Linked DNA regions of Desulfocurvus vexinensis DSM 17965. The protein of the gene in region 2 interacts with the protein of the main gene of each other region in a pairwise test. Links are inferred from orthologs where the notes say so. Each region holds a gene or a part of one and is shown on either strand. Other genes may lie near its edges.

Evidence for each region.
Region 1: the proteins of ftsH (region 2) and hflK interact in binary tests that used the Escherichia coli proteins (3 or more experiments, as listed by UniProt). The link is inferred for Desulfocurvus vexinensis DSM 17965 from one-to-one orthologs.

Annotation. Positions count from the first base shown.
Region 1 is NZ_JAEX01000001.1:160,251-174,371, reverse strand. What follows is about bases 7,711-10,613. They hold hflK (FtsH protease activity modulator HflK), read right to left. Parts: upstream 9,757-10,613; coding sequence 8,665-9,756; downstream 7,711-8,664. Other genes in these bases: G495_RS0100705 (phosphomannomutase/phosphoglucomutase), read left to right, coding at 9,955-10,613; hflC (protease modulator HflC), read right to left, coding at 7,820-8,668. Also shown: G495_RS0100750 (cytochrome c), read left to right, coding at 1-280; G495_RS20035 (sensor domain-containing protein), read right to left, coding at 417-2,618; G495_RS16865 (YbhB/YbcL family Raf kinase inhibitor-like protein), read left to right, coding at 2,846-3,301; G495_RS0100735 (hypothetical protein), read left to right, coding at 3,519-4,337; G495_RS0100730 (membrane protein), read right to left, coding at 4,342-5,298; panB (3-methyl-2-oxobutanoate hydroxymethyltransferase), read right to left, coding at 5,316-6,173; G495_RS0100720 (LexA family transcriptional regulator), read right to left, coding at 6,310-6,987; G495_RS20760 (helix-turn-helix domain-containing protein), read left to right, coding at 7,113-7,421; more of G495_RS0100705, read left to right, coding at 10,614-11,322; G495_RS16860 (4Fe-4S binding protein), read left to right, coding at 11,361-11,831; G495_RS0100695 (aldehyde ferredoxin oxidoreductase N-terminal domain-containing protein), read left to right, coding at 11,824-13,569; G495_RS0100690 (efflux RND transporter periplasmic adaptor subunit), read left to right, coding at 13,621-14,121.
Region 2 is NZ_JAEX01000007.1:77,677-91,869, reverse strand. The notes cover bases 7,378-10,352. They hold ftsH (ATP-dependent zinc metalloprotease FtsH), read right to left. Parts: upstream 9,971-10,352; coding sequence 7,784-9,970; downstream 7,378-7,783. Other genes in these bases: folP (dihydropteroate synthase), read right to left, coding at 7,378-7,780. In the rest of the region: G495_RS0108225 (DUF2867 domain-containing protein), read right to left, coding at 1-145; replication restart helicase PriA, read right to left, coding at 254-2,665; UTP--glucose-1-phosphate uridylyltransferase GalU, read right to left, coding at 2,864-3,733; glmM (phosphoglucosamine mutase), read right to left, coding at 3,795-5,147; G495_RS0108205 (CdaR family protein), read right to left, coding at 5,214-6,116; diadenylate cyclase CdaA, read right to left, coding at 6,120-6,872; more of folP, read right to left, coding at 6,869-7,377; G495_RS0108180 (ATP-binding protein), read left to right, coding at 10,725-12,200; G495_RS0108175 (sigma-54-dependent transcriptional regulator), read left to right, coding at 12,185-13,627; G495_RS21030 (Smr/MutS family protein), read right to left, coding at 13,789-14,193. UniProt on the Escherichia coli protein: Acts as a processive, ATP-dependent zinc metallopeptidase for both cytoplasmic and membrane proteins. Plays a role in the quality control of integral membrane proteins.

The DNA.
Region 1 (14,121 bases), on a different replicon or contig from region 2:
CGAGACCTTCGGGGAGTGGACCGCCGGGCCCGGGGAGCTGTTCCGCGTGCGCGGCGACCAGATGGACGCCCTGCGCTGCCCGGCCTGCCACGGCGCGCCCCACGCCACCTACCCGGCGCGCGAGGACTCGGGCTACGGCGCGCACCGCGACAGCATCCAGCCCATGCAGTACATGGGCGCCAACGCCCAGCTGGGCAAGGACGGCAACTGCGCCCTGTGCCACGTGGGCACGGGCTACACCCCCGAGGACAGCGCCCACCATCCCATGGGCCTGCGCTGACCTGCCCCCGGGCCGGGGCACCACCCCCGGCCCGGGCAGGACAGACGCCCCCCGCCTCACACGCCAAGCGGGCCGGACGGCACATCGCCGCCCGGCCCGCTTCGCGCAGAGGCCCGGAAAAACGCCACAGCCCCGGCTATTCGATGGGCTCCAGGCGGAAGCCGCCGAACTCCGTCTCGCCCAGGGCGTCGGCGTCGTCCGGACCGCCCTCGGGCCCTCCCGGGGCCGGAGATTCCGGGGCCGGGGCTCCGGGCGCCTCGTCGTCCGGGGCCAGGGCCCAGGCGGCGGCGGAATCCTCGGCCTGGGCGGCTCCGGGGGCATCGGCCTCCCCGGGCCCGGGGTCCGCATGGGCCGCGCCGTCAGCGGCCATGGCCGCGCTCGCAGCCATGGCCCCCGCAGCCAGGGCCCCGGTCCGCTCCGGCCCGGCCTGGGCCGCAGGGGCCGGGCAGCCCGCGTCCGGAGCGCAGCCGTCCCCGTCGTCCTCGCCGCCCGCCAGCAGGAAATGGTTCCGCCCCTGCTGCTTGACGCGGTACATGGCCTGGTCGGCGCGGCTGATCAGCTCACGCGGGGATTCGCCGTGGGCCGGGAACAGGCTGCCCCCGATGCTCACGCCCACCTCGCAGCGGCAGGCCTCCAGGTCCACGGGCTGGTTCAGGGCCTCGATGATCTCATGGGCGATGCGCTCCATGGTCTGCGGGCCCGAGACGTTCCACAGCAGCACCCCGAACTCGTCGCCGCCGATGCGCGAGGCCATGTCGGACACGCGCAACCGCTCGCGCAACCGCTCGCCCAGCACGCGCAGCAGCTCGTCCCCGGTCTGGTGGCCGTGGGTGTCGTTCACGGGCTTGAAGCCGTCCAGGTCCATGAACAGCACGCCCACGGTCTGCCCCGAGCGACGGGCCTGGGCCAGCATGCGCTCGAACTCGCGCTCGAAGGCCACGCGGTTGGGCAGCCCCGTGAGCGGGTCGGTCAGCGCGCGCTGGGCCAGCTCGGCCACCTCGCGCCTGCGTTCGGACACGTCGGTGGCCACGCCCTCGATGCGCGCCAGGGCGCCGTCCTCGGCGCGGATGGCGCGCAGGCTGAGGGAGAGCCAGGTCCGGCTGCCGTCGCGGCGCAGCACCTCGATCTCGTGGCCGCGCAGCACGCCCTCCTCCTGCATCCGGCCCAGCACCTCCATGCGCTTGTCCGGGCTGGCGTAGACCTGGCTGGCCAGGTCGGTCACGCCGCGCACCAGCTCGTCGGGCGAGTCGTAGCCCAGGATGCGCGCCATGGCCGCGTTGGCCCGCACGACGCGGCCCTCGGCGGTGGTGGTGAAGATGCCGTCCACGGCGTTGTCGAAAATGTTGCGGTAGGTGGCCCAGGCCTCGCGCAGGTCGCTTTCGATGCGCTTGAGGTCCGTCACGTCGGTGATGACACCCACAAGCCCCAGATGCTTGCCCGCCGAGTCGGCCACCAGCCCCTCCTGGATCACCACGTCGCGCCGCGTCCCGCCGCGGGTGCGCAGCCAGGTGTCGAAGCGGTGCACCCCGTCGCCGCCCGCCAGCAGGGCCTCGGAGCGCTCCATCCAGTCGGCGGCGACCTCGGGGGGCACCAGGTCGCCGGGGGTGCGCCCCAGCACCTCGCGCCGCCCGTGGCCCAGGAACTGCTCGAAGGCGCTGTTGACGTGGCGGAACTGGCCCCGGCCATCCTTGTAGAACAGCGGGTTGGGGATGGTGTCCATGACCGTTTGCAGGAACAGGTGGCTGTCCTGCAACTCGCGCTCGGCGCGCCTGCGGGCGGTGATGTCCAGCACGGCGCCCTCGATGGTCCCGTGCTCGGCGTCCAGGCTGGCCGACAGGGCCAGCACCTTGCGGCTGCCGTCGGGCCGGGCCACCAGAATCTCGAAGCCGTCCACATGGCCGTGGGCCTGCAGGGCCTCCAGCAGCGCCTCGCGCTGGCCGGGCTCGGTGTAGGCCCGCTCCGGGCGGCAGCCGTCCAGGAACTCGGCCACCGTGGCGTAGCCGAACATGGACGCGGCGGCCTCGTTGCCCAGCAGCACGCGGTCGCCGTCCACCGTGGTGCGAAAGATGCCCACGCTGGCGCTTTCGTAGATGCGCCGGAAGAAGTTCTCGGCGTCGGGGGTGCAGGCCGCGGGAGCCTCGGACTGGGCCGGGGCCGCGGGCGCGGGGAGTTCCGGCTCCGCCGGGGCCGGATGGCGCAGGGTTTCGGGCAGGGGCAGGTCCTGGCCGGAGTTCCGGCTCCGGGCGGCCCACACGGCCAGCCCCCCGAGCCCTGCGGCGGCCCCGGCAAGCAGCAGCACCCACACCGGCACCGCCATGGTCATGGTCACAAGCTCCACGCGTCGCCCCGTCGCCCCGCAGGCCGGGCAGCAGCCCGGCGGGAGCGTTGTCGATTGTCCCCGAAAGCGCCCCCGCTCCGGCGGGGGCATCCATGCATCGTCAACAATAGCCAGGAAGGTGCCCGGGCGCAAGGGCGCCGCGCCCCGAAGGCCGCTGCGGGCTTGGCAAGGGCGGCCCCGGTCTGCTATCCCAGCCGGACCACGACCCCCAGCAGGAGAACCCCGCCATGCAGCTCAAGAGTCCCCAGTTCGCCGACGGCGGCGCCTTGCCCATCCAGTACACCGCCGAGACCAGCGACTTCGCCCCGGCGCTGACCTGGGACGGCGCCCCCGAGGCCACCCGGAGCTTCGCCCTGGTCTGCGAGGACCCGGGCGGGCCGGACGGACCGTGGACCCACTGGCTGGTCTACGGCATCCCCGGCGCGGTCTTCATGCTGGCGGCCAAGCTGCCGCGCATGGCCGAGCACCCCTCGGGGCTGCGCCAGGGGCAGAACGACTGGGGCCGCCTGGGCTACAACGGCCCGCTGCCCGGGCACGGCAGCGGACGCTACGTCTTCACCCTGCACGCCCTGGACGTGGACCTGGACCTGCCACCCCAGGCCAGGCGCCGCGAGTTCGACGCCGCCCTGCGCGGGCACGTGCTGGCCTCGGCCAGCATCACGGCCACCTACGGCGGCAGCTAGGCTCTCCCGGCTTTCGATTGTGCCTGCCCGCAGCGCCGGGAAAGCCCTGGGCGTCGTTTCTGCAAACGACGCCCAGGGCTTTTCCGGTGCCCGCAGACCGTTGCGCGGCGGCCCCGTTTTCCTGCATGATGACGGTTGAAAGGCCCGCGCCGCGCGGGATGCGCCCCGGGCCGGGCCGTGCTATGATCAGGCACACCCTGTGACCCGGGAGCCGCCCATGCCTGCCCCAGCCCGCCGCCTTGCCGCCCTGGCCCTTGCCGCCCTGGCCCTGACCCTGGCCGCCTGCGCCGGGGCGCCGCGCGCCCTGGCCCCGGTGCCCGCCGCCCTGCCTGGCGACCCCGCGCTGCACCCGCCAGACGCCGCCTTCGCGGCCCGGGCGGTGCTGGGGCGCATCCAGGGCGCGGCCCCGCGCGGGGCGGGCTACGCCCCCGAGGCCGCCGCCGTGCTGGATCGCCAGCCCTTCGCCTACCCCGGCTTCGAGGTCGTGGCCCACCGCCTGCTGCGCTACGCGGCGCCAGCAGGCGCCCCGCAGGCGCGCACGGCCTCGGGCAGCCTGGTGCTGGCCGACCGCTACGGGCGCGTGGCCGGGCTGCTCTACGACGTGACCTACCGCCTGGCCGGGGGCGCCCTGCTCCTGGAGCGGGCCTCCGTGGCGCCCGTGTACCGCGAGGCGGCCAGCGTGCGCGTCTTCCTGGTACCCAAGGACCGGCTGCCCGGGCCCGCCCCGACCTGGGAGCAGGCCTACGCGGCCATGGCCGCCCTGGACGCCATGCCCCCGGAGGGGTTGCACACGCCGCACCTGCTGGGCACCCACGCCCTGGTGCTCTTCGTCATGGAGCGCATGCACCCGGACACGGACCTGCGCCTGGACTTCCCCATCCCCGAGGTGGACATGCCCCTGGACACGGTGCGTCTGGTGCCCGGGGCCTGGCGCGACTACGACGGCTGGCGGGTGGCTGTGGTGGAGATCTCACCGGGCACCATGGCCGGGCGCGGCGGGCCGGGGCCCGGGGCCGGGCGCGGAGCCGGGGGCTGAAGCCCTAGAAGGCGAACAGGACGTACCCCGCCGTGACCAGCGCCATGGACGCCGCGCGCAGGGTCTGGCTGGCGACGATGAGCCGGACCGCCACGCGCTGGGGGAAGATACCCGCGTAGTAGGGGTACTGGTGGCGGATGGTGCGCATGGGCGAGGACAGCACGTTGCCCAGCAGCAGCGTGAGCACGGCCATGTTGGGGGCGATGGCGCCCTGGTCCAGCAGGGGCCGCAGGGCCGAGAGCCCGGCGGCCAGCTCGCCCGTGGATTGCAGGGCCACCACCGAGATGACCTGCGGCGGCAGCCAGGACAAAAAGGACAGGTGCGTGGCCATGAAGGTTTCGATGGCCGTGAACAGCCCCCACTCCTGGAGCAGGAAGAACAGCGCGTAGACCGGCACGGTGATGCCCAGGATGCGCCGGATGCGCCGCGAGAAGCGCGACAGCGCCCGGCCCAGGGCCTCGCGCAGGGAGTGCGGCTTCTGCTCGTCCAGGCGGCAGGGGATGCAGCCCTCCTCCAGGGGCGGGTTGAACAGCCGCCCCGCCAGGACCACCGCCCCCGTGCGCAGCACCGCCGCCAGCACCGCCAGCCCCACGTACACGTCGGCCAGCTGGCCGACGATGGAGCGCGTGATGGCGTACATGGTGGGCAGGTGCAGGAAGAAGGTCGGCATGCTGTTGAACAGGTTGGAGAACAAAAGCTCGCGACCCGTGATGCGGCCCCGGGCGTGGGCCTCGGCCAGCATGGTGTTGGCCGACACCCCGGAGAAGAAGGCCATGGAGAACGCGGCGCCGCTCACGTCGGTCAGGCGCGCGGCGCGGGTCAGCGGCGTGGCCAGCACGGCCACGAAGCGCACCCAGTTCAGGGCCTCGATGAGCGTGCCCACCAAAAGCCCCAGGGAGACGAAGAAGCACAGGCGCACCAGGGGCCAGCCCAGGCCCTGCCACAGGGCGGCGAGGTCCATGTCCACCGGCGGCCCCGCTACTCGCCGTCCGGCATTTCCAGCCCGGCGGCCCGCAGCTCGGCGGCGTCCATGGTGAAGCTGTGCTCCGGCCCGGGGAAGGCGCCGGAGCGCACCTCGGCGCAGAAGGCGGCCATGGCCTGGGTCGCGGCCTGGCCCAGCTCGGCGTAGCGCTTGACGAAGCGCGGGGCGAAGCGGTCGAACAGGCCCAGCACGTCGTGGGTCACCAGCACCTGCCCGTCGCAGTGCGGCCCGGCGCCGATGCCGATGGTCGGGATGCCCACGGCGGCAGTGGCGGCCCGGGCCACGGGCGCGGGCACGGCCTCCAGCACCAGGGCGAAGCAGCCCGCGTCTTCCAGGCGCCGGGCGTCGTCCAGCAGGGCCCGGGCGGCCCAGGCCGTGCGGCCCTGAACCTTGAAGCCCCCCATGCGCGCCACGCTCTGGGGCGTGAGCCCGATGTGGCCCATGACCGGGATGTCCGCACGCACGATGGCCTCGATGCGCCCCAGCACGCGCTCCCCGCCCTCGACCTTCACGGCCCCGGCCCGGCCCTCGGCCAGGAGGCGCGCGGCGCCGCGCACGGCGTCGGCGTCGCAGGCCTGGTAGGAGCCGAAGGGCATGTCGGCCACCACCAGGGCGCGTTCCACGCCGCGCGACACGGCGCGGGTGTGGTGGACCATGGCGTCCAGGCCCACGGCCAGGGTGTCGCGCTGGCCCAGGCCGACCATGGCCAGCGAATCGCCCACCAGGACCATGTCCACCCCCGCCGCGTCGGCCAGACGGGCCAGGGCGTAGTCGTAGGCGGTGAGCATGGTCAGCCGCTCGCCGCCCTTGCGGGCGGCCACGGACGGCACGGTCACGGATTCGGTCTTGGTCACGGCTCCTCCTTGGGCTGGGGCACCCGGCGCGCGGGCGCCACGGTAGCAACAGCGCGGGTCCGGCGCAAGGGCGGCAACGGCAAGGCCCCCGGCGCTCGCGCGCCGGGGGCCGGAAGGTCGCGGCCCGGGGCCGGGGCTAGATTTCCTGGATCATCCAGACCATGCGCCCGATGATCTTGTCGCGGTATTCCTCGAAGCCGAAGTGCTGGTCCGCCAGAGCGGGGTTCTCGGCGCGCAGCACGAAGCGGTTCTTCTCCGCCTCCAGGAACACCCGGCGCACCACCAGCCCCTCGAAGGGCAGCAGCACGCCGTAGACCTCGCCGGACAGCACGCTGACGTGGTCGCGGTCCAGGCCCACGAAGGCCCCGCGGCGAATCAGCGGATCCATGCCCGTGCCGTCCATGCGCACCACCAGCAGCGACTTGCGGTCGAAGGCCTTGGGGATGGCGATCTTGCCGGCGGGCTGGGGCTTCCAGCCGCCGTCCTCGGCGGTGCCCCCGGCCATGGCGTAGTAGGTGACCACCTTGGCCGAGGCCATGGGCTCGCCGTAGGGCGAGCCCTCCTCGCGCAGGGTCTCGGACAGGGCGGGCTGGTCGAAGGGCTTGTAGCCCTCCTTGGTCTTGATGTACTGCGGGCCGCGCCCCAGGGCCAGCCAGTCGGGGTTGAGCCCGAACTCGCGGAACAGGGTCAGGAACCAGTCCGCCGGCACGGAATCGCGGCGCTTGGCGTCGGAGATGCTGGATTGGCGAATGCCCAGCACCTGCGCCAGCTCCACCTGGGTCCTGGTCCCGGTGGCCTCTTTGATGCGGTCCACCACCGTTTCGAAATTCTCACCGTATTTTTTCCCGGATTTTCCCATCGCTTTCTTCTCTCAGGAACCGTTTTGCTGTTGACCGTCCAGCGGCGTGGCTATATAGTCGATTGCGTCAGGACCACGCCATGGAAATCGGTAAACAAATTGACGAAAATAACCCGACCCGTCAAGCCCGGCTGCGGGCATGGCTGGCGTTGCACAAGATCCGGTACGGCGACCTGGCTCTGGCCCTGGGGGTTCACCCGTCCATGATCACGCGCATCGTCAGCGGCGACCGCGCCCCGGCCCGGCGCATCAGGCAGCTCGCAAGGCTCGGTATCCCCCGCGAGCTGCTCCCGGAGCCCTCTAGGCCGCCCGGCAGGCCACCTGGCGCCAAAAACGCACCGCGAAAGGCCGCGCAGCCTTCCACGTCGATTTCGGACCGTTCAGAGTGAAGAATCGTAGTGCGGGTCGCACTTTCCGGCGGGGCACACCCGCTGGGTCACAGACGATTCCGGGCGCGCCGCCTGCGGAAATCCAGGGATCCCCGCGCGCGACACGACCCGCCAGCCCGTCCCCCTCAGGCGTTTTCGTATGCGATGATGAATCCCCGTGACGCATTTGTCAATCCACAACCTGCCGCGCCCGGCGGCCGCAACGGCCGCCCTCCAGAGATATCGCCCTGGCTTTTCCACAAAACAGACTGTGCGCGTACGGAAATTCCGCGCCGGGCCCGGCAGCGCCCGGTGCACAAAATCGCTCCACAGATATTTGCGAGAGAACAAAAGGCGGCCCGCCTGGATCCAGGCGGGCCGCCTTCTTGACGGCTGCGGGCCGGGGCCCGGGCTTCGACCTAGCGGAAGTGGCGCAGGAACTCGCTGTCCGGGGTCAGGATGACCCGGGTGCTTCCCGCAAGGCTCTTCTCGTAGGCTTCCAGGCTGCGCTTGAAGGTGTAGAAGTCCGGAGAGGTCTTCAGGGCCTCGCCGAAGATGCGCGTGGACTCGGCGTCGCCCTGGCCGCGCAGCACCTGGGCCTCGCGCTCGGCCTCGGCCAGCAGCAGGGCCCTGTCGCGGTCCGCCATGGACTTGATCTTGGCGGCCTCCTCCTGGCCCTCGGAGCGGTACTGCTTGGCCTGGCGCTCACGCTCGGCGCGCATGCGCCCGAAGATGGCCCGCTCGTTCTCCGCAGGCAGGTCGGTGCGCTTGATGCGCACGTCCACCAGCTCGATGCCGTACTCGCGGATCAGCTCGTCGGAGCGCGCCAGCACCTCGGCCATGATCTGGGGCCGCTTCTGGGACACGATCTCCTGCAAGGTGTAGCGGCCCAGGGCCACCCGCAGCTGGGCGTAGATGATGTCGTCCAGCCGGGCCGTGGCCGCGCGCTCGTTGTTCACCGTGCGGTAGTACTGCAAGGGGTCCACGATGCGCCATTTGCTGAAGTTGTCCAGCAGCATGGCCTTCTTGTCCTCGGTGAGGATCTCGCGCGGCTGGGAGTTGTGTTCCAGGATGCGCGCGTCGAAGACGGTCGCGCTCTGGATGAAGGGCTTCTTGAAGTGCAGGCCGGGCTCCTTGGCCCCGCCCACGGGCTTGCCCAGCTCCAGGACGATGCCCGTCTGGGTCTGGTGCACCAGGAACATGCTCTGGGACAGCACCACCAGCGCCGCGCCCAGGATGCCCAGCAGCCATCCGTTTCGCTTGCTCATTGCGCACCTCCGGCCTGGGGGGTCTGCGGTTCGGAGGACGCCGGGGCCTTGGCCCGGGGCAGCCTGTCCAGAGGCAGATAGGGCACGACCCCGCCGCTGGCCTTGGAGTCGATGATGATCTTTTCGAGCTCGGGGTTGGAGAGCACGGTTTCCATGGTCTCCAGATACAGGCGGGTCTTCGTCACGTCGCGGGCCTTCTCGTACTCCTGGAGCACGGCCAGGTAGCGCGCGGCGTCGCCCTGGGCGCGGCGGATGCGCGTCTCCTTGTAGGCCTCGGCCTGGTTGAGCAGCACCGCCGCCTGACCCCGGGCCCGGGGCATCAGGTCGTTGCGGTAGGCGTCGGCCTCGTTGATCAGCCGGCTCTTGTCCTCGCGGGCGGAGGCCACGTCCTTGAAGGCGTCGATGACCTCGTGGGGCGGATGCACGTCCTGAAGCTGCACGGCCACGACTTGGATGCCGCTCTCGTAGCGGTCCAGGATGCTTTGCAACAGGTCGGTGCTGTCGTTCTGGATGCCCAGCTTGCCCGTGGTCAGCACGGTGTCGATGAGGTTGTAGCCCACCACCTCGCGCATGGCGGCCTCGGCGGCGGCCTTCACCGTCTCGTGCTGGCTCTTGACGTTGAACAGATACTGCTTGGCGTCCCTGATCTTGTACTGCACGATGAACTGCACATCGACGATGTTCTCGTCGCCGGTGAGCATGAGCGATTCCTGGTCCACGGCGCGGGCCTGCGACCCGGCGCCCGCCGAGCCCCGGAAGCCGATCTCCACGCGGTGGATCTGCGTCACCTTGGGCGTTTCCACGCTCTCGATGGGGAACGGCAGATGGTAGTGCAGCCCGCTTTCCGTCAGCCGGGCGAACTTGCCGAAGCGCAGCACCACACCCTGCTCGTCGGCGTTGACGATGTACAGGCCCGACAGGGCCCACAGCACCACCACCGCCAGCAGGATGAACTTGCCCGCCGGGAAGTTGAACTGCCGCAGCCGCCGGACCTCGAAACCGAAATCACCCAGGCCCGGCCCGCTCGCGCCGCCGGACGGCCTCTGCCGTTTGTTCTGCTGTTGCAGCTTGTCCCAGTCCCAGTTCATAGTCCCCTAGCTCTAAGGCTTCGGCGCGCGCAGGTCAAGCCTTGCCGGGCGCCCGGCCCGGGAATCCGCCCGCCCCGCCGGGCGCGCCGGGCGCGTCCTTGGGCCTTGCAAGCCCGGCCCGGCAAGGGTAGGGTCCACTCTGGGCACATCCGGTCCGCCAGGGCGGACGCGGCACACAAACAGGGCAGCGGAGGAGCGATGAAACCGGTCAACAAGGAAGTCTTCAGGGCCTACGACATCCGCGGCGTGGTGGACAGGGACTTCGACGAGCAGTGGGTCGAGACCCTGGGCCGGGCCTGCGGCACCTATTTCCGGCGCAAGGGCCACACCCGGGCCGTGGTCGCCCACGACTGCCGCCATTCCTCCCCGGGCTACCAGCAGCGCATGATCGCCGGGCTAAGCGCCTGCGGGGTGGACGTGCTGTTCCTGGACATGGTGGCCACCCCGCTGTTCTATTTTGCCGTCAAGACCCTGGGCTACCGCGCCGGGGTGATGATCACCGCCAGCCACAACCCGCCGGAGTTCAACGGCTTCAAGGTCTGGGAAGGTGACTCCACCATCCATTCGGAGGAGATCACCGCCGTGTACGAGATCATGGCCGCCGGGCGTTTCGAGTCCGGCTCGGGCGTGGCCGCGCGCCACGACATCGTGCCTGCCTACCTGGACGCCCTGGCCGCGCAGGTGCGCCTGCCGCGCCCGGTGCGCGTGGTGCTCGACGGCGGCAACGGCGCGGGCGGGCTGGTCTGCGCCGAGCTTCTGCGGCGCATCGGCGCCGAGGTCCTGGAGCAGTACACCGAGCCCGACGGCGACTTCCCCAACCACCACCCCGACCCCACGGTGCCCAAGTACATGACCGACCTCATCGCCCGCGTGCCCGCCTCGGGCGCGGAGCTGGGCATCGGCCTGGACGGCGACGCCGACCGCATCGGCGTGGTGGATGAAAAGGGCGCCATGGTCTACGGCGACAAGCTGCTGGCCATCTACGCCCGCGACATGCTCACCCGCCACCCCGGGGCCACGGTCATCGGCGAGGTCAAGTGCACCCACCTGCTCTACAAGGACATCGAGGCCCACGGCGGCCAGGCCATCATGAGCGCCACCGGGCACTCGCTCATCAAGGCCCGCATGCGCGAGACCGGCGCCCTGCTGGCGGGCGAGATGAGCGGGCACATGTTCTTCGCCGACCAGTACCACGGCTTCGACGACGCCCTCTACGCCGCCCTGCGCATCGTGGACATCGTGGCCCGCACCCCGGGGGCGCCGCTGTCCGGCTACCTGGACGACTGGCCCGTGACCTGCAACACCCCCGAGCTGCGCGTGGACTGCCCCGACGCCCTGAAGTTCCAGGTGGTGGCCCGGGCCCTGGAGTATTTCCGCACGCGCTACGACGTCATCGACGTGGACGGGGTGCGCATCGTGCTGCCCGACGGCTGGGGGCTCCTGCGGGCTTCCAACACCCAGCCCGTGCTGGTGCTGCGCTTCGAGGCCCAGTCGCCCCAGCGGCTGGAGGAGATCCGCCGCCTCGTCGAGGAGCCCCTGGCCCGCTGGATCGCCGAAATGTCCTGACCCCCGGCCAGGCCGGAACAAATGGAGTCCGACCCACGATGAAAATACTTGCCGCCAACCACATGGAACGCTGCATCGGCTGCCACTCGTGCTCCCTGGCCTGCGCGCGCCTGGTGCACGACAGCCTGAGCTGGATCCGCGCGGGCATCCGCATCGGCTCCGCAGGCGGGCTGACCACCGGCTTCGAAGCCCGGCTGTGCGTGGCCTGCAACCCCGCGCCCTGCGCCCTGGCCTGCCCCACCGGGGCCTTCGCCCAGCGCAAGGGCGGCGGGGTCGTGGTCCAGCGCGCGCTGTGCATCCGCTGCGGCGAATGCGCGGCCCACTGCCCGGTGGACGCCATCCTCATGAGCACCGAGGACGGCTACCCCTACGTATGCATCCACTGCGGGCGCTGCGCCCAGTTCTGCCCCCACGGCTGCCTGGAGATGATCGACGTGCAGGACCGCAAGCCCCGCCCCCTGCCCGCCGAAGCCCTGGAAGGGGAAGAGGAGGAGCACACCCATGGCTGACCGTCCGTTCCACATCATGCATGTGAACCTGGAGACCGGGCGCGGCGAGCGCGCCGACTTCTCGGCCCCGGACGAGTGCCTGGGCGGCTCGGGCCTGGCGGCCCGACTGTTCGAGAAATACGGCGGCCTCGACCGGCCAGCGTTCAGTCCCGCGCAGCCGCTGATCTTCGCCATCGGCCCGCTCACGGGGCGCTACCCGCTGATGAGCAAGGTCGTGTGCGGCTTCAAGTCGCCCTACACCGGGCAGTACGCCGAGTCCCACGCCGGGGGCCGCCTGGCCCTGGCCCTGCGCTTCGCGGGGTTCGACGCCCTGGTGATCACGGGGCGGGCAAAGCGCCTGTCGGCCCTCACCGTGGCCGGGCGCAAGCTGGCCCTGGCCGACGTGGAGTACCTGCGCGGGCGCGACGTGTTCAGCACCGGCAAGCACCTGCGCCACAAGAGCGGCGCCTCGGGCCACCGCAGCATCCTGCGCATCGGCCCGGCGGGCGAAAACCTGCTCGCCTACGCCTGCATCAACGTGGATTCCTTCCGCCACTTCGGGCGCCTGGGCTCGGGGGCGGTCATGGGCGCCAAGAACCTCAAGGCCGTGATGGTCGTGGGCGACCGCGAGCTGCCCCTGGGCGCGGGCAAGGAATACAAGAAGATCTTCAAGGATATCTACGCCAAGCTGACCACCACGGACATGATGAGCAAATACCACAACCTGGGCACGCCCCAGAACGTGATCCCGCTCAACGAGCTGAACGCCCTGCCGTGGAAGAACCTTCAGCAGACCTCGGACCCCGGGGCCGAGGGCATCTCGGGCGAACGCTTCGCCGAGCAATTGCTGCTGCGCCAGACGGCCTGCTCCGGCTGCCCCGTGGGCTGCATCCACATCGGGCTGCTGCGCGAGCAGTTCGCGGGCGAGCACGAATACCTCTACCGCCAGGTGTCCTACGACCACGAGCCCATCTTCGCCTGCGGGGCCATGCTCGCCCTGTCCAACGCCTCCGACGTGCTGGCCGTGCTCGACGCCTGCGAGCGCCAGGGCATGGACGTGATGAGCGCGGGCGTGGCCCTGGCCTGGGCCGCCGAGGCGCTGGAAAAGGGCGTCGTCACCGAGAAGCAGACCGTGGTGCCCCTGCGCTTCGGCCAGGCCAAGGGCTTCATCGCGGCCATGGACCTGCTGGGCTCGCGGGCCAACGAGTTCTACGAGATCCTCGGGCGCGGGGCGCTGGTGGCCGCCGAGCACTACGGCGGCACGGACTTCGCCTGCGTCCTCGGCCAGGAGATGGCTGGCTACGCCACGGGCGAGGTGTTCTTCGTGTCCCAGGCGCTGGGCTTCCGCCACTCGCACCTGGACAGCGGCGGCTACTCCTACGACCAGAAGGCCAAGGACAAGGACGTGGGCAAGGCCGTGCGCTTCATGGTGGACGACGAGAAGGGCCGGGTCATGCTGACCTGCATGGTCTCCTGCCTGTTCGCGCGCGGCATCTACACCCCCGAACTGCTGGCCGAGGCCCTGGACGCCGCAGGCTTCCCGGCCACGGCCCAGAACCTGGACGCCCTGGCCAGCGAGGCGCAGCGCCTGCGCTGGCGCCTGAAGCTGGACACGGGCTACGACCCCGGCAAGGTGACCATCCCGCGCCGCTTCAGCGAGGTCGTCACCTGGAAGGGCGCCATGGACCAGGGCTACATGGACGCCCTGCGCGGCGCCTACGCCAAGGCCATAGTGGACCTGGGCGCCCGGCAGGAGTAGGCTGCCCGCAGGCCCAACGCCATCCGCCCACTGCAACCAGGGGGTCTGCCCGTGCGCAAGAAGTTCATTCTCGCCGCCCTCGTCGCGGCAGCCGTCGTGGCGGCCCTGTTCTGGACCACGGGCCGCCGCGCGGGCGAGATCCAGGTCCTGGCCACGGCCAAGGTCACGCGCGGCACCGTGCGCAGCCAGCTCGAAGCCACGGGCATCGTCAAGGCCCAGGTCGGGGCCATCGTCAAGATCGGCGCCCAGGCCACGGGCCGCCTGACCTCCATGCGCGTGAAGATCGGCGACAGCGTGCGCGAGGGCGACCTCATCGCCCAGATCGACGACCGCGAGGCGCGCACGGCCCAGGCCGAGGCCCAGGCCCGCCTGGAGCGCGAGCGCGCCGAGCTGGCCCGGGCGCGCGCCGTGGCCCCGCTGTCCGTGGCCGAGGCCCAGGCCGACCTGGAGGCCGCCGAGGCCGAGGCCGCCTACGCCGCCGACTTCGCCGCGCGCCAGCGCACCCTGTTCGCCCAGGGGCTGGTGGCCCGCGACACCCTGGACGACGCCGCC
Region 2 (14,193 bases):
GGACCCTCAGCCAGGGCGGGGCATAGCCGAGCATTCCGGCCAGGAATTCCCGCAGGCTCCTGTCGCTGTCCACATGCTTCGTGTCGGTGTGGTCCATGCCCTGGAAGTAGATGTCCAGTTCCCTGTGGCTGTGGATGCCGTCCATGGGGTTCGCTCCTGGCTTGCGGTGGCGCCGTACCTGCCGGGCGTCCGCGATGGTGTGGGAAGGCCCCCCCCTGCGCGGGGGCGGGCCTGGCCTGTCCCGTGCATTGTCCTACAGCATGCTCACCGGGTCCAGGTCCAGGCTGGTGCGGATCTTGGGGTGGGTGGCGAGGTGGCGGCGGGTTTCGGCGTACAAGGTGCGCACGGCGGGCCAGTCCTGGGCCTTGAGCAGGCACTGGTAGCGCTTGCGGCCCCGCAACAGGCCCAGGGGCGAGGGCGCGGGGCCGAGCACGCGCACGCCGCTGCGCAGGCCCAGGCCCGGCAGGGTCCGCGCCAGCTCCATCACCGCCGCATGGCCGGGGGCGTAGTCCGCCGGGAAGTTCATGCGCAAGAGCGCCAGCTTGGTGAAGGGCGGGTAGCCGTACTTGCGGCGCAGCTCCAGCTCCTGGGCGAAGAAGCCCTCGTAGTCGCTGGCGCGCACATGGCTCCAGCAGTAGTGCTCGGGGCTGCGGGTCTGGATGAGCACGCGGCCCGGCTTGTCGCCGCGCCCGGCGCGCCCGGCCACCTGGACCATGAGCTGGAACATGCGCTCGGCGGCGCGGTAGTCGGGCACGTTGAGCCCCAGGTCGCCTTCCACCACGGCCACCAGCGTGACCCCCGGGAAGTGGTGGCCCTTGGAGAGCATCTGCGTGCCCACCAGCACCTGGGCCCGGCCCGCCGCGAAGTCGGCCAGGATTTCCTCCATGCGCCCGGGGCGGCGGGTGCTGTCGCGGTCCAGCCGCAGCACGCCCGCGCCGGGCACCAGATGTTCCAGGGCCTCGGCCAGGTTCTCGGTGCCCTCGCCCATGGGCAGCCAGTTGGAGCTGCCGCAGGCGCAGACCTTGGGGAAGGGCTCGGCGCCGCCGCAGTAGTGGCAGACCAGCCGTTCGCGGGCCTTGTGGTAGGTCAGGCCCACGTCGCACTGGGCGCAGCGCGCGGTCTTGCCGCAGTCCAGGCAGTACATCACCGGCGCGTAGCCCCGGCGGTTGAGCAGGATCACGGCCTGGTCGCCGTCGGCCACGGCGTCGCGCAGGGCCCGGGCCGTCACCGCCGCGAAGGGCCCCTCGGCGGGCGGGCGGGTCCGCAGGTCCACCAGGTCCACGGGCGGCAGGGCGCGCCCGCCCACGCGCGTTCCCAGCACCACCTTGCCCACGGCGCCCTGGGCCGCGGCGTGGAAGGTCTTCACGTCGGGCGTGGCCGAGCCGAGCACCAGCAGCCCCCCGGCGCGCGAGGCCAGGAAGTGCGCCACCTCCTTGGCCTGATAGGGCAGGCGCTCCTCCTGCTTGAAGGACGCGTCGTGCTCCTCGTCGAGCACCACCAGCCCGGGGTCGCGCAGGGGCAGGAACAGGGCCGAGCGCGTGCCCACCACCACCAGCGGCCCGCGCGCCGCCGCCACCTCGGTGAAGGTCCGCTCGCGGCGCGCCGGGCTCTGGTAGCCGTGGTGCAGCAGCACCGTGCGCCCCGGGAAATGCGCCGTGGCCGCGCGGTGCAGGGCGCAGGCCAGGGCCACCTCCGGGGCCAGCAGCAGCACCGCCCGCCCGGCCTCCAGCGCGCGCTCGGCCAGGCGCAGGTAGAGCAGGGTCTTGCCGCTGCCCGTGACGCCGTAGACCAGCCGGGTCTGCCCGCCGGGCTGGCCCAGGGCCAGGGTCAGCTCGTCCAGGGCGCTGTGCTGCTCGGGGGTCAGCTCGGGCGCGCCGCCGCCCGGGGCCTCGTCCGGCTCCAGGGCGCAGGCCTCGGGCTCGTGGAATTCCGGGGCCGGGCCGATGCGCACCAGGCCCATGGCCACCAGGCGGTTCAGGGCCTGGGCCGCGCCTGGGCCCAGGGCCTCGCCCAGCCGGGGCCGGGGCACGGGCCCGGCCTCCCAGAGGTATTCGAGGATGTCCATCTGCCGCTTGGCCGCCGGGCGCACGGGCCAGGGCGGGTCCTGGGCCACGGTGCAGTATTCCTGCTCCTTTTCATGGCGCCGCTCGGCGCATACGCGCATCCGGCCCTGGGCCCACAGTGCGGCCAGGGCCGCCAGGGCTTCGGGCTCGCGGGCGGCCAGGGCCGCCAGGGCCCCGGCCCCCAGGCGCGCGGGAAAGCGCGGGTCGAAGACCCGGAAGCTCACGCGCAGGGCGCGCAGCCCGTGGGGCAGCAGGTTGTCCAGCACGCGGCCCACGGGCTCCATCTGCCGCGCGGCGAGGTTGGCGGCCAGGGCCATGTAGTCCGGCCCCAGCAGCGGTTCGGCCTCCACGGGCCAGAGCAGGTCGCGCAGGCGCACGCCCTCGGGCACGTCGGCGGGCGGGGTGTCCTGGCGGCGCACCAGGGCGCCCAGGCGCGTGGACGCGCCCACGGGCACCAGCACGCGCAGCCCCGCCGCCCAGGTGTCCGGCGGCAGGTGCGGCGGCTCCGCGTAGGTGTAGACGGCAAAGGGCGCGCCCAGCAGGGCCACCTGCCAGTAGCCGCGCGCGGGCTCGCCGGGGGTCGGGGTCGTCGGTCGGGTCATGGTTTCCGGGGCGTGTCGCCTGGGCCGTGTTGCTGGGGAGACGCCTGGGGCATCCTCGCCCCGGGGCCGGGGCGCGTCAAGGCCCGGGGCGGGGCGCGCCATGCGCCGGGCGGGCCCGGCACGGCAAGGCCCCCGGGGGCGGGGCGTCCGCGCCGGGGGCCTGGATGCGCCGGGCCCGGGGGGCCGGGCCGGGGCCGCCTACTTGCAGGACAGCAGTTCCTGGAGGTTGCGCACCAGATCGTCGCGCAATTCCTCGTCCTGCAAGGCGAAATAGATGTTGGCCGTCAGGTATTCGGCCCAGTCGCCCGCGTCGAAGCGCCGCCCGCGCATGCGCACGGCCAGCAGGCGCCCTTCCTTGGCCATGATCTCCAGGGCGTCGGTGAGCTGGATTTCGCCGCCCACCCCGGGCTTCAGGCCGCGCAGGTGGTCGAAGACCTCGGGCATGAGCACGTAGCGGCCGACCACGGCCATGCGCGAGGGCGCGTCGGCCACGGCGGGCTTCTCGACCATCTGGCGCACGCGGAAGATGCCCGGGGCGTACTCCTCGCCCTGGATGATGCCGTAGCGGTCCACCTTGTTGAGCGGCACCTCGACCACGCCGACCACCGAAAGACCCTCGGCCTTGGCCACGTCCACCAGCTGCTTGATGCCCGGCTCCATGCCGAACATCAGGTCATCGCCGACCATGACCGCGAAGGGGTCGTCGTTGATGACGCCCTGGGCGCAGAGCACGGCGTGGCCCAGGCCGAGCTGCTTCTTCTGGCGCACGGAGATGATGCTGGCCATCTCGGCCACGGCGCGGATCTCCTCCAGCAGCTCGGTCTTGCCCTTGCGCTCCAGCAGCTCTTCGAGCACCCAGTTGTGGTCGAAGTGGTCCTCGATGATGGTCTTGGTCTGGTTGTTGATGAAGACCACCTCGGTCAGGCCGGTGTTGATGGCCTCTTCGACCACGTACTGCACCACGGGCTTCTTGTAGATGGGCAGCAGCTCCTTGGGGACGTTCTTGGTGGCCGGCAGGGAGCGCGTGCCCCAGCCCGCGACGGGAATCACGACTTTGCGGATGTTCATGGTCGGTCTCCTTGGTTCTGCGTGCGTGGTGCCTTGGGGGCCAGGATACCGCAAGTGCCCGTTAATTCAAGACCCGGCGGACCACTTCGGCCAGGGCGTCGGCCAGGGCGCGCACCTGGACGGTGTCCTGGCCCTCGACCATGACCCGGGCCTTGGCCTCGGTGCCGGAGTAGCGCAGCAGCACGCGCCCGCGCCCGGCCAGCTCGGCCTCGGCCTGGGCTACGGCGTCCATGAGCTCGGGCAGCTCCTCGAAGGCGCGCTTGCCCGCCACGGGCACGTTGACCAGCACCTGGGGGTAGGGCGTGAGCAGGCCCGCCAGTTCCGACAGGGGCCGCTGGCGCGCGATCATGATGCGCAGCAGTTGCAGCGCGGCCAGGATGCCGTCGCCGGTGGTGGAGTAGTTGGAGAAGATCAGGTGCCCGGACTGCTCGCCGCCCAGCACCGCGCCCTCGCGGCGCATGGCCTCGGCCACGTAGCGGTCGCCCACGGGCGTGCGCAGCAGCCTGCCGCCGTGCTCGCGCATGAAGACCTCCAGGGCCATGTTGCTCATCACCGTGGCCACGAGCAGGTTGCCGCACAGGGCCCCGCGCTCCATCTTGTCCAGGGCGCACAGGGCCATGATCTGGTCGCCGTCGAGCACGGTGCCCTTCTCGTCCACCACGATGAGCCGGTCGCCGTCGCCGTCCAGGGCCAGGCCGATGTCCGCGCCCTCGGCCACCACGCGCGCGGCGACCTTGTCGGGGTGCAGCGAGCCGCAGCCCTCGTTGATGTTGGTGCCGTCGGGCGAGACGCCCATGGCCACCACCTCGGCCCCCAGCTCGCCCAGGACCATGGGCGCCACGCGGTAGGTGGCGCCGTGGGCGCAGTCGAGCACGATCTTCACGCCGTCCAGGGTCCGGTCCGCCGGGAAGGTGTGCTTGAGGGTCACCACGTAGCGGCCCATGCTGTCCACCACGCGGGCGGTCTTGCCCACGCGGTCCTGGGGCGGGTAGTCCCAGTCGGCGCAGGGGTCCAGCACCAGGTCGGCGATCTCGTCCTCCACGGCGTCGGGCAGCTTGTAGCCCTGGCTGTCGAAGAACTTGATGCCGTTGTCGTAGTAGGGGTTGTGCGAGGCGGAGATGACCACGCCCAGGTCGCAGCGCATGCTGCGCGTGAGAAACGAGATGGCCGGGGTGGGCATGGGGCCCACGAGCATCACGTCCATGCCCGCGGCGCACAGCCCCGAGGTCAGGGCCGTCTCGAAGATGTAGCCGGAGATGCGCGTGTCCTTGCCGATGAGCACCTTGTGGCGTTTCTTGCCGTTGCGGAAATACTGCCCGGCGGCCAGGCCCAGGCGCAGGACCGTCTCGGGCAGCATGGGGAACTCGTTGACCCTGCCGCGCAACCCGTCGGTGCCGAAGAAGCGTTTGACCATTGTTCCTCTCGATACGCAAATATGCCGCGCCATTGGCGGGAAGATCGTGAAAAGCGAGGCGCGATGCTACTTCTTTTTGACCCTGACTTCCAGTGTTTCGGGGGCCACCTTTTCCAGGGTGCAGCCGTCGGGCAGCTTGATGCGCACGGGCATCTGGTGCGTGCCTGGCTCCAGGCCCGAGGGCGGCAAAACGTAGGCCATGCACTGCTCGGCGAGGTCCTGCGCGCGCGCCAGCGGCAGCGGCACCAGGGCGCGCACCTGCACGGTGGACGGTGACGCGTCCACGCCTTCCAGGGTTTCGGGCAGCACCCGCACGGGCAGCTTGAGCCAGATGCTCTTGCGCTTGACGGCGAATTCCACCGCCACGCGCACCGCCGAGGGCTCGGCGGACAGGCCCCGGGGCAGGTCCAGCTCGGCGCGCACCACGTGCTCGCCCTGGCCGGTGGCGTTCACGGCCACCTCGCGGGTGGCCAGCTCCTCGAGCTTGGACACCGCGGCCATGGGCCCGCGCACGCGCACCTCCGCGGGCAGCGCGGTGGCCGCCACCAGCTCGTAGTCCTTGCCGGGGGCGCCGGTCCAGACCGGACGCACGGGCAGCTCGCGTTCCATGAGCCGGTCCGCCGTCAGGGTCACGCCCGGGGGGTCGATGGCCACCACTTCCAGGGCCATGGACAGCGGGACGTTCTCGGCCTCGAAGGGAATCGTCGTCTCGCCGGGCTCCAGGCCGGACAGGTCCAGGGAATAGGCCGGGCGCCGTTCTTCGAGGCGGCGCACCAGGGCCCGGGGCCCGCGCACGCGCACGGCGATCTTGTCGGCCATGCCGCCCAGCACGAGCATGTCGGGCCGGGCGCCCACGACCTCCACGGGCATCTCCACCACGGTCTGGACCTTCTCGCGGCCCGTGACGATGTACCAGCAGGCCAGGGCCAGGGCCAGGGCCATCAGCCGGTATTGCCAGTTGCGCAGCATGGCCTACTTCTCCCAGGCCCGTTTGAGGACGCGGCGCAGGCGCACCTCGTCCAGGGCGGCGGTGAGCCGCCCGCCGATGGCTATGGACACCTCGCCGCGCTCCTCGGAGACGACCACGGCCACGGCGTCGGTTTCCTCGGTGATGCCAATGGCCGCGCGGTGGCGCGTGCCGAAGGTCGATTTCTGGCGCACGCCCGAGGCCAGGGGCAGGATGCAGCCCGCCGCCAGCACCCGCCCGGCGCGCAGCAGCACGGCCCCGTCGTGCAGGGGCGTGTCGGTCTGGAAGATGGTCAGCAGCAGGTCGCGCGACAGGCGGGCGTCCAGGGTCACCCCGCGCTCGGTGAGGTCGCCCAGGGGTACGTTCTTCTCGATGACCACCAGGGCGCCGATGTGCCGCCGGGCCATGTCGAGCATGGCGGTGACGAGCTGGTCGAAGACCTCGTCGGCCACGCTGGGCCGCTTGCGCCACAGCCGCCCCGCCCCCACCTGCGACAGGGCGTTGCGGATGTCGCCCTGGAACAGGATGATGACCACCAGGAAGATGGAGCCCAGGAAGTTGGCCAAAAGCCAGTTGAGGGTCAGCAGGCCGAAGACCTCGGAGAGGTAGTAGACCACGGCCACCAGCAACAGCCCCCAGAGCACCGACAGCGCCCGGGTGCCCCGGATGAGCAGGATCAGCCGGTAGAAGATGAAGGCCACCAGCGCGATGTCCACGATCTCGCGCCAGGAGATGCGCAGCCAGCCGAGGTCGATCACGGGAGGAGCCCTCCGGGCCGGGGCGCTGGCCCCTGGCGGTTTCGCAGCGCCTCGGCCACGGTGAGGGTCTGCACCGTGCGGGCCACGTCGTGGACGCGGTGGATGCGCACCCCGCGCGAGGCCAGCACGGCCACGGCGGCCTGGGTGGGCCAGGCGCGCTCCCCCAGGGGCAGGCCGAGCAGGTGCTGGAACATGGACTTGTTGGACAGCCCCACGTACAGCGGCAGGCCCAGCACGCCGAAGGCCTCGATATTGCGCAGGATCTCCAGGTTGTGCTCCAGGGTCTTGCCGAAGCCGATGCCGGGGTCGATGACGATGTTGTCTTCGGGCAGGCCTGCGGCGGTCAGGGCGCGCAGGCGTTCCTCGAAGAAGGCGATGATGTCGTGGACCACGTTGGCGTAGCGCGGGTCCTGCTGCATGGCGTCCGGGCGGCCCAGGCTGTGCATGAGCACGTAGCCGGGCTTGTACTGCCCGAGCACGTCCAGCAGGGCGGGGTCGAAGCGGCAGGCCGAGATGTCGTTGACCACGGCGGCCCCGGCCTCCAGGCAGGCGGCGGCCACCTCGGCCTTGAAGGTGTCCACCGAGACCACGGCGGCGGGCCCGGCGGCGAGGTCCTGGGTCCGGGCGATGTGTGCGGCCAGCTCGCGCACCACGGGCAGCACCCGGGCCAGCTCCTGGCTGGCGGGCACGGCCTGGGCCCCCGGGCGGGTGGATTCGCCGCCCACGTCGAGCACTGCGGCGCCCTCGTCCAGCAGGCGCCTGCCGTGGGCAGCCGCCGAGGTCGGGTCGTCATGGGCCCCGCCGTCGAAGAACGAATCCGGCGTGACGTTGACGATGCCGACCACGAAAAAGGGGGCCGGGCCAAGGACCCGTCCCCCGATCACGTTCCAGAAGATGCGCTCCTGCATGGCCTAGTTTCCGCTCTTGTCCTTCTCCCCGGCGCGGGGCGCGGGGGCGTCGTCGGGCTCCAGGCGGAACTCGCCTCCGTCCTGCTGGGCGGCGGCCACGTCCAGCTCGCCGTCCATGACCTTGCGGAACAGGCTCTTGGGCCTGTCCTGGGGCGGCGGGGGCGTGGCGCCCGCCATGGGCGAGGCGTATTCGCCGGCCATGCGCTCCTGGCCCGCGTCCGCGTCCGGAGCCGAGGCCGAAGCCCCGCCCCCCGGTGCGGCGGGGGCCGCCGGGGCCGCCGGGGCCGCGCCGCCGGGCGCCGCCGGGGCCGCGCCCGATCCGCCCGATCCGCCGCCCGACCCGTCGGGGCCGGGCTGGCCCAGGGCCGGGCCGTCCTGGGCGCCGGGGCCAGCGAGCTTGGGCAGGGCTTGGCCCTGCATGATCAGGTCGATGTCGGCGCCCGAGATGGTCTCGCGCTCCAGCAGGGCCTTGGCGATGGCGTGCAGCGAGTCCAGGTTGTCGCGGATCAGGGTCAGGGCCCGCTCGTTGGCCTCGTCCACCAGGCGGCGGATCTCGGAGTCGATGAGCCGGGCCGTGTCCTCGCTGTGGACCTTGTGGCGGATCATTTCGCGGCCCAGGAACACCGAGTCGTCCTTCTCGGCCAGGGCCAGGGGCCCGATGGCGTCGCTCATGCCCCACTGGGTGACCATCTTGCGGGCGATGCCCGTGGCGCGCTCGATGTCGTTGCTGGCGCCGGTGGTGCGCTGGCCGAAGATCAGCTCCTCGGCGGCGCGCCCGGCCAGAAGGCCCGAGAGCTGGCCTTCGAGGTATTCGCGGCTGTAGTTGTGGCGGTCGTCCACGGGCAGGTGCATGGTCACGCCCAGGGCCATGCCGCGCGGGATGATGGAGACCTTGTGTACCGGGTCGGCGTGGGGCAGCAGCTTGCCGATGAGGGCGTGGCCCGCCTCGTGGTAGGCCGTGGTGCGCTTCTCCTCCTCGGAGAGGATCACGCTGCGCCGCTCCTTGCCCATGAGCACCTTGTCCTTGGCGGTCTCGAAGTCGGCCATGAGCACCTGGTCGCGCCCGAGCTTGGCGGCTTGCAGCGCGGCCTCGTTGACGAGGTTTTCCAGGTCCGCCCCGGAGAAGCCGGGGGTGCCGCGGGCGATGACGTCGGTGTCCACGTCGGCGCCCAGGGGCGTGCGCTTGGTGTGCACGTCCAGGATGCGCTTGCGCCCGCGCACGTCGGGGGTGGGCACCACCACCTGGCGGTCGAAGCGGCCCGGGCGCAACAGCGCCGGGTCGAGCACGTCGGGGCGGTTGGTGGCGGCGATGAGGATGACGCCCTCGTTGGACTCGAAGCCGTCCATTTCCACCAGCAGCTGGTTCAGGGTCTGTTCGCGCTCGTCGTGGCCGCCGCCCAGGCCTGCGCCGCGCTGGCGGCCCACGGCGTCGATTTCGTCGATGAAGATCAGGCAGGGCGCGTTCTTCTTGCCCTGGATGAACAGGTCACGCACGCGCGAGGCGCCCACGCCCACGAACATTTCCACGAAGTCCGAGCCGGAGATGGAGAAGAAGGGCACCCCGGCCTCGCCCGCCACGGCGCGCGCCAGCAGGGTCTTGCCCGTGCCGGGAGGGCCGACGAGCAGCACGCCCTTGGGGATGCGCCCGCCCAGGCGGGTGAACTTGCGCGGGTTGGACAAGAAGTCCACCACCTCGGTCAGCTCCTCCTTGGCCTCGTCCACCCCGGCCACGTCGTCGAAGGTGACCTTGGACTGGTCCTGGGTGATCATCTTGGCCCGCGAGCGCCCGAAGCTCATGGCCTTGCCCCCGCCGGACTGCATCTGGCGCATGAAGAAGATCCACACGCCGATGAGCAGCAACATGGGGAACCAGGAGACGAACACCGTGAGCCAGGGCGAATCCTCTACGGGCTTGGCCTTGACCTGGATGCCCTTGTCCACGAGCTTGCCCACCAGGGCGGGATCGTCGGGGGCGTAGGTGCTGAAGCGCTCGCCCGAGACGGTCTGGCCCAGGATGTCGCGGCCCTGGATGGTGACCTCGGTGATCTGGCTGTTCTCCACGTTCTGCAGGAACTCGGTGTAGCTCATGGTGAGCTGGGCACGCGGCGGCTGGTTGAACATGTTGAACAGGAAGACCATCACCAGCGAGATGGCCAACCAGAGGAAAAGATTCCGGGTGACGTTATTCAAGGCGTCTGCTCCTCGTTGTGCGCTCGTCGGGAGGGGGCGCGGGGCCCCGGTCGGGTGACTATAAGTCCCCGGGCGGGGGCAGGCAATGGCGGGCTGCGCATTTTGCGGCGGCTTCGCGCCAGCCGTGGCGGCCCAGAATTTCAACTACCACAGCGGCCTTGCCCTGTCCACGCAAAGGGTGGGGGCGGGTGCGGCGCGGGCGGGCGGCGGATGGGCGCGGGGTGGTTGGGGCTGGCGCGGCGCGGGGAAGGCAGGGTGAGGCTGGCGCGCGCGGGGAGGGCCGCCGCGCGCTGCATCGCCGCGCCCGGTGCCGGACCGTGCGCAGGCCGCCGCCCCTTGCCCAAGCCCGCCGCACCTGCTAGACAGGCGTTTCCCGGCGTGGAAGCGTTTCGTCACCGGTGTGGCGCCTGGTCTTCAAAACCAGTGTGCGGGCTTACCCCCGCAGGTAGGTTCGACTCCTATACGCTTCCGCCACCTTCTGAAATCATTGTGCACTTCCTGAATGAAACGGCCCTTCCCGCGCAGGCATGGCGGGGAGGGCTTCGTGTTTCCTGCGCCTCGGGGGCCGCTGGTGGCCCGCCCATGCCCCGCCGCCGGTTTGGCCCCCGGGCCCGCCAGGGTCCGGGCGCCCCGGCCCCGCCTTGCTGCGCCGCCCGGCCCCGGCGCGGCGAGATTCCCCTTGCAATGGCCGCCTGTTGCGGGTTTGATGGCCCAGCCCCGGGCCCGACGCCTGGGGCCGGAGGTGCCGCGTCCCATGGCCCGCTTGTCCCTGCGTGTGCATATCTTTTCGCTGCTGGCGGCCATCATGGCCGTGGCCCTGGCCGGTGGGGCCATGGTCCTGTGGTACGCCCACAAGGCCGACTCGCTGCTGTCGGACGTGCTGGACCGCGACTTCGTGGCCTACGAGACCGCCGGGCTGCTGGCCGAGGCCCTGCTGGAGCAGCGCGGCCTGGTCACCTACTATTTCCTGGACGCCGACCCCGAGTGGCTCGCCCAGCTGGAACGCAGCCGCGCCGGGTTCGAGGCCCTGCTGGCCCGGGCCCGGACCCTGGCCCCCGACGCCGAGGCCCAGACGCTGGTGGGCGAGATCGAGTCGCGCTACCTGCACTACGTCCAGGCCCGCGACCAGGTGCTGGACCTCTACCGTGCCGGGCGGCGCGAGGAGGGCACCGCGCTGCACCGCGAGGTGCGCGGCCAGTACGCCCAGGTCCACCTGCTGTGCCGGGAGCACCGCGCGCTGCACGAGGGCCGGATGCGCGAGGCGGCCCACGCCAGCCGCCAGCGCATGGCCGTGGTCCGGGGTGCGGCCCTGGGCTTCATGCCCGTGGCCCTGACCCTGGCGGGCGTGCTGGCCTACGTGCTGGTGTGCCACGTGCTGCGGCCCATCCACAACCTGGCCGAGGCCATGGACCTCACGGCGCGCGGCCAGGGCAACGAGATCACCGCCCTGGGCCGGCGCGTGCGGGCCCTGATCCAGGACGTGGGCACCACGCGGCACAAGCTGGAGGAAAGCCGCGAACACCTGGTGCAGAGCGAGCGGTGGGCGCTGACCGGCAAGCTGGCCGCCAGCGTGGCCCACAGCATCCGCAACCCGCTGACCTCGGTGAAGATCCGCCTGTTCTCCCTGGGCCGCAGCCTGCGCCTGAGCGAGGAGCAGCGCGAGGACTTCGAGGTCATCACCGAGGAGATCGGGCATATCGACGCCATCGCCAGGAATTTCCTGGACTTCTCCCGCCCGGCCAAGCTGCGCAAGCAGCAGGTCAGCCCCGTGGAGATCGTGCACAGCGCCCTGACCCTCATGCGCCACCGCCTGGAGTCCTACGGCGTGGAGGTGGATCTCAAGGCCCCGGCGGACCTGCGCCCGGTCATCGCCGACCCCGAGCAGATCAAGGAGGTGCTGGTGAACCTGCTGGTCAACGCCTGCGAGGCCATGCCCGGGGGCGGGCGCATCGCCATCTCCGTGGAGCCGGGCTACGTGGACCCCATGGGCAGCGTGGTGGTGGTGCGCGTGGCCGACACGGGCCCGGGCATCCCCGCCGCCCTGCGCGACAAGGTCTTCCAGCCCTTTTTCAGCTCCAAGGAGGAGGGTACCGGCCTGGGCCTGGCCATCGCCCGGCGCATCGTCGAGGAGCACGGCGGATGGATCACGGTCAAACCCGGCGAGGGCGGCGGGGCGCAGTTCTCCATCACCCTGCCCGGCAGGGAGGACGCCAAATGGCACAGATCCTGATCGTGGACGACGACGCCCAGCTGCGCGAGAGCTTCCGCCGCCTGCTGGCCCAGGAGGGCCACGACGTGCGCACGGCCAACTCCGCCGAGGCCGGGGTGCGCGCCGTGGGCGAGGCCGTGCCCGATCTGGTCATCATGGACGTGCGCCTGCCGGGCATGAACGGGCTGGAGGGCTTCCGGGCCATGCGCGCCCTGGAGCCCCGGCTCACGGCCATCATCATGACCGCCTACGGCACCACGGACACGGCCATCGAGGCCACCCGCCTGGGCGCCTTCGACTACGTGCTCAAGCCCTTCGACATCCCCGACATCCTGCACCTCATCGCCCAGGCCCTGGAGGCCGGACGCTTCCAGCGCCGGGCCGTGGCCGTGGACGCCGGGCCCGGCGACGAGGGCGGCGACGCCCTGGTGGGCCGCAGCGCGGCCATGCAGGGCCTGTACAAGGCCATCGGCCGCGTGGCGGGCACCGAGGCCACGGTACTGGTGCGCGGCGAGTCGGGCACCGGCAAGGAGCTGGTGGCCCGGCTGGTCTATCAGCACAGCCCGCGCAAGGACGGCCCCTTCGTGGTCATCAACTGCGTGGCCATCCCCGAAACGCTGCTGGAGAGCGAGCTGTTCGGCTACGAGAAGGGCGCCTTCACGGGCGCCACGGCCCGGCGCGTGGGCAAGATCGAGCAGGCCGACGGCGGCACGGTGTTCCTGGACGAGATCGGCGACATGCCCCTGCCCATCCAGGGCAAGCTGTTGCGCCTGCTGGAGGAGCGCAGCGTGGAGCGCCTGGGCGGCTCCGGGCCGCGCCCGGTGGACGTGCGCATCATCGCCGCCACCAACCGCGACCTGGAGGCCGCCGTGGCCGAGGGGCGCTTCCGCGAGGACCTCTACTACCGGCTGCGGGTGGTCACCCTGTGGCTGCCGCCGCTGCGCGAGCGCGAGGGCGACGTGGACCTGCTGGCCGACCATTTCCTGGCCCGCCAGGCCCGCGAGATGGAAGTACCCGCGCCGGGGTTCACCGACGCCGCCCGCCGGGCCCTGGCCGGGCACTCCTGGCCGGGCAACGTGCGCGAGCTGGCCAACGCCGTGCACAAGGCGCTGATCTTCTCGCGCGGGGCGCCCCTGGGGGCCGACGAGGTCCTGGGCGCCATCCACGGCGACCGGCCCGGGGACGCCCCGCCGGGGGACGATTTCGACGAGGCCGTGGGCCGCTTCGTGCGCGCCCGGCTCACGCGCGGCGGCGAGCACGTGCTCGACGAGGTGGTGGACCATTTCGCCGCGCGGACCATCGAGGAGGCCCTGCGCCTGACGGGCGGCAACCGCACCCAGGCCGCGCGGCTGCTGGGCGTCTCGCGGCCCACGCTGCTGGCGCGCATGGACCGTTACGCCATCCGCGTCCAGGCCCTGGTGTCCGGACGAGGCGAGGGCCGGGGCTGAGGCCCGCCGCCTGTCTCGCCGGCTGTCGAAAACGTTCCTTCCGGGGCCGTGCAGGACGGCAGGCTGGTGCTCCGGAACAATGCAAGCCCTCGCGTGTCGGGACACACGCGAGGGCTTGGGTTTTTTGAGCAATGTGGCCGCGTGCCCGTCGGGGCGGTCTGCTAGGCGTCCCAGTCGGCAGGCAGGCGGTCCCATTGGACCTTGCCCAGTGATTTCTTGTGCTTGCGCAAGAGGACGTAGAGCGCGCCCGGGCCGCCGTCGCGCGGCTGGGCCGTGACGAAGGCCAGCACCACGCGGCGCAGGGGCTCGCGGGTCAGCCAGAGCTGGACCTCGTCGCGCAGGATGCCGCGTCCGTCGGGCGAGTTGCGCCCCCGCCCCGTGACCAGCACGAGCGTGCGCCGCCCCAGCAGATAGCTGCGGCGGATGAAGTCCACCGTGGAGTAGAGGGCCTGCTCGGTGTTCAGGCCGTGCAGGTCGTGGTGGGCTTCCACCGAGAAGGCCCCGGCGCGCAGCTTGTTGAATATCTTGGGGTCCAGCCCTGTGACGTGGCCGTGCTGGTACTCCTC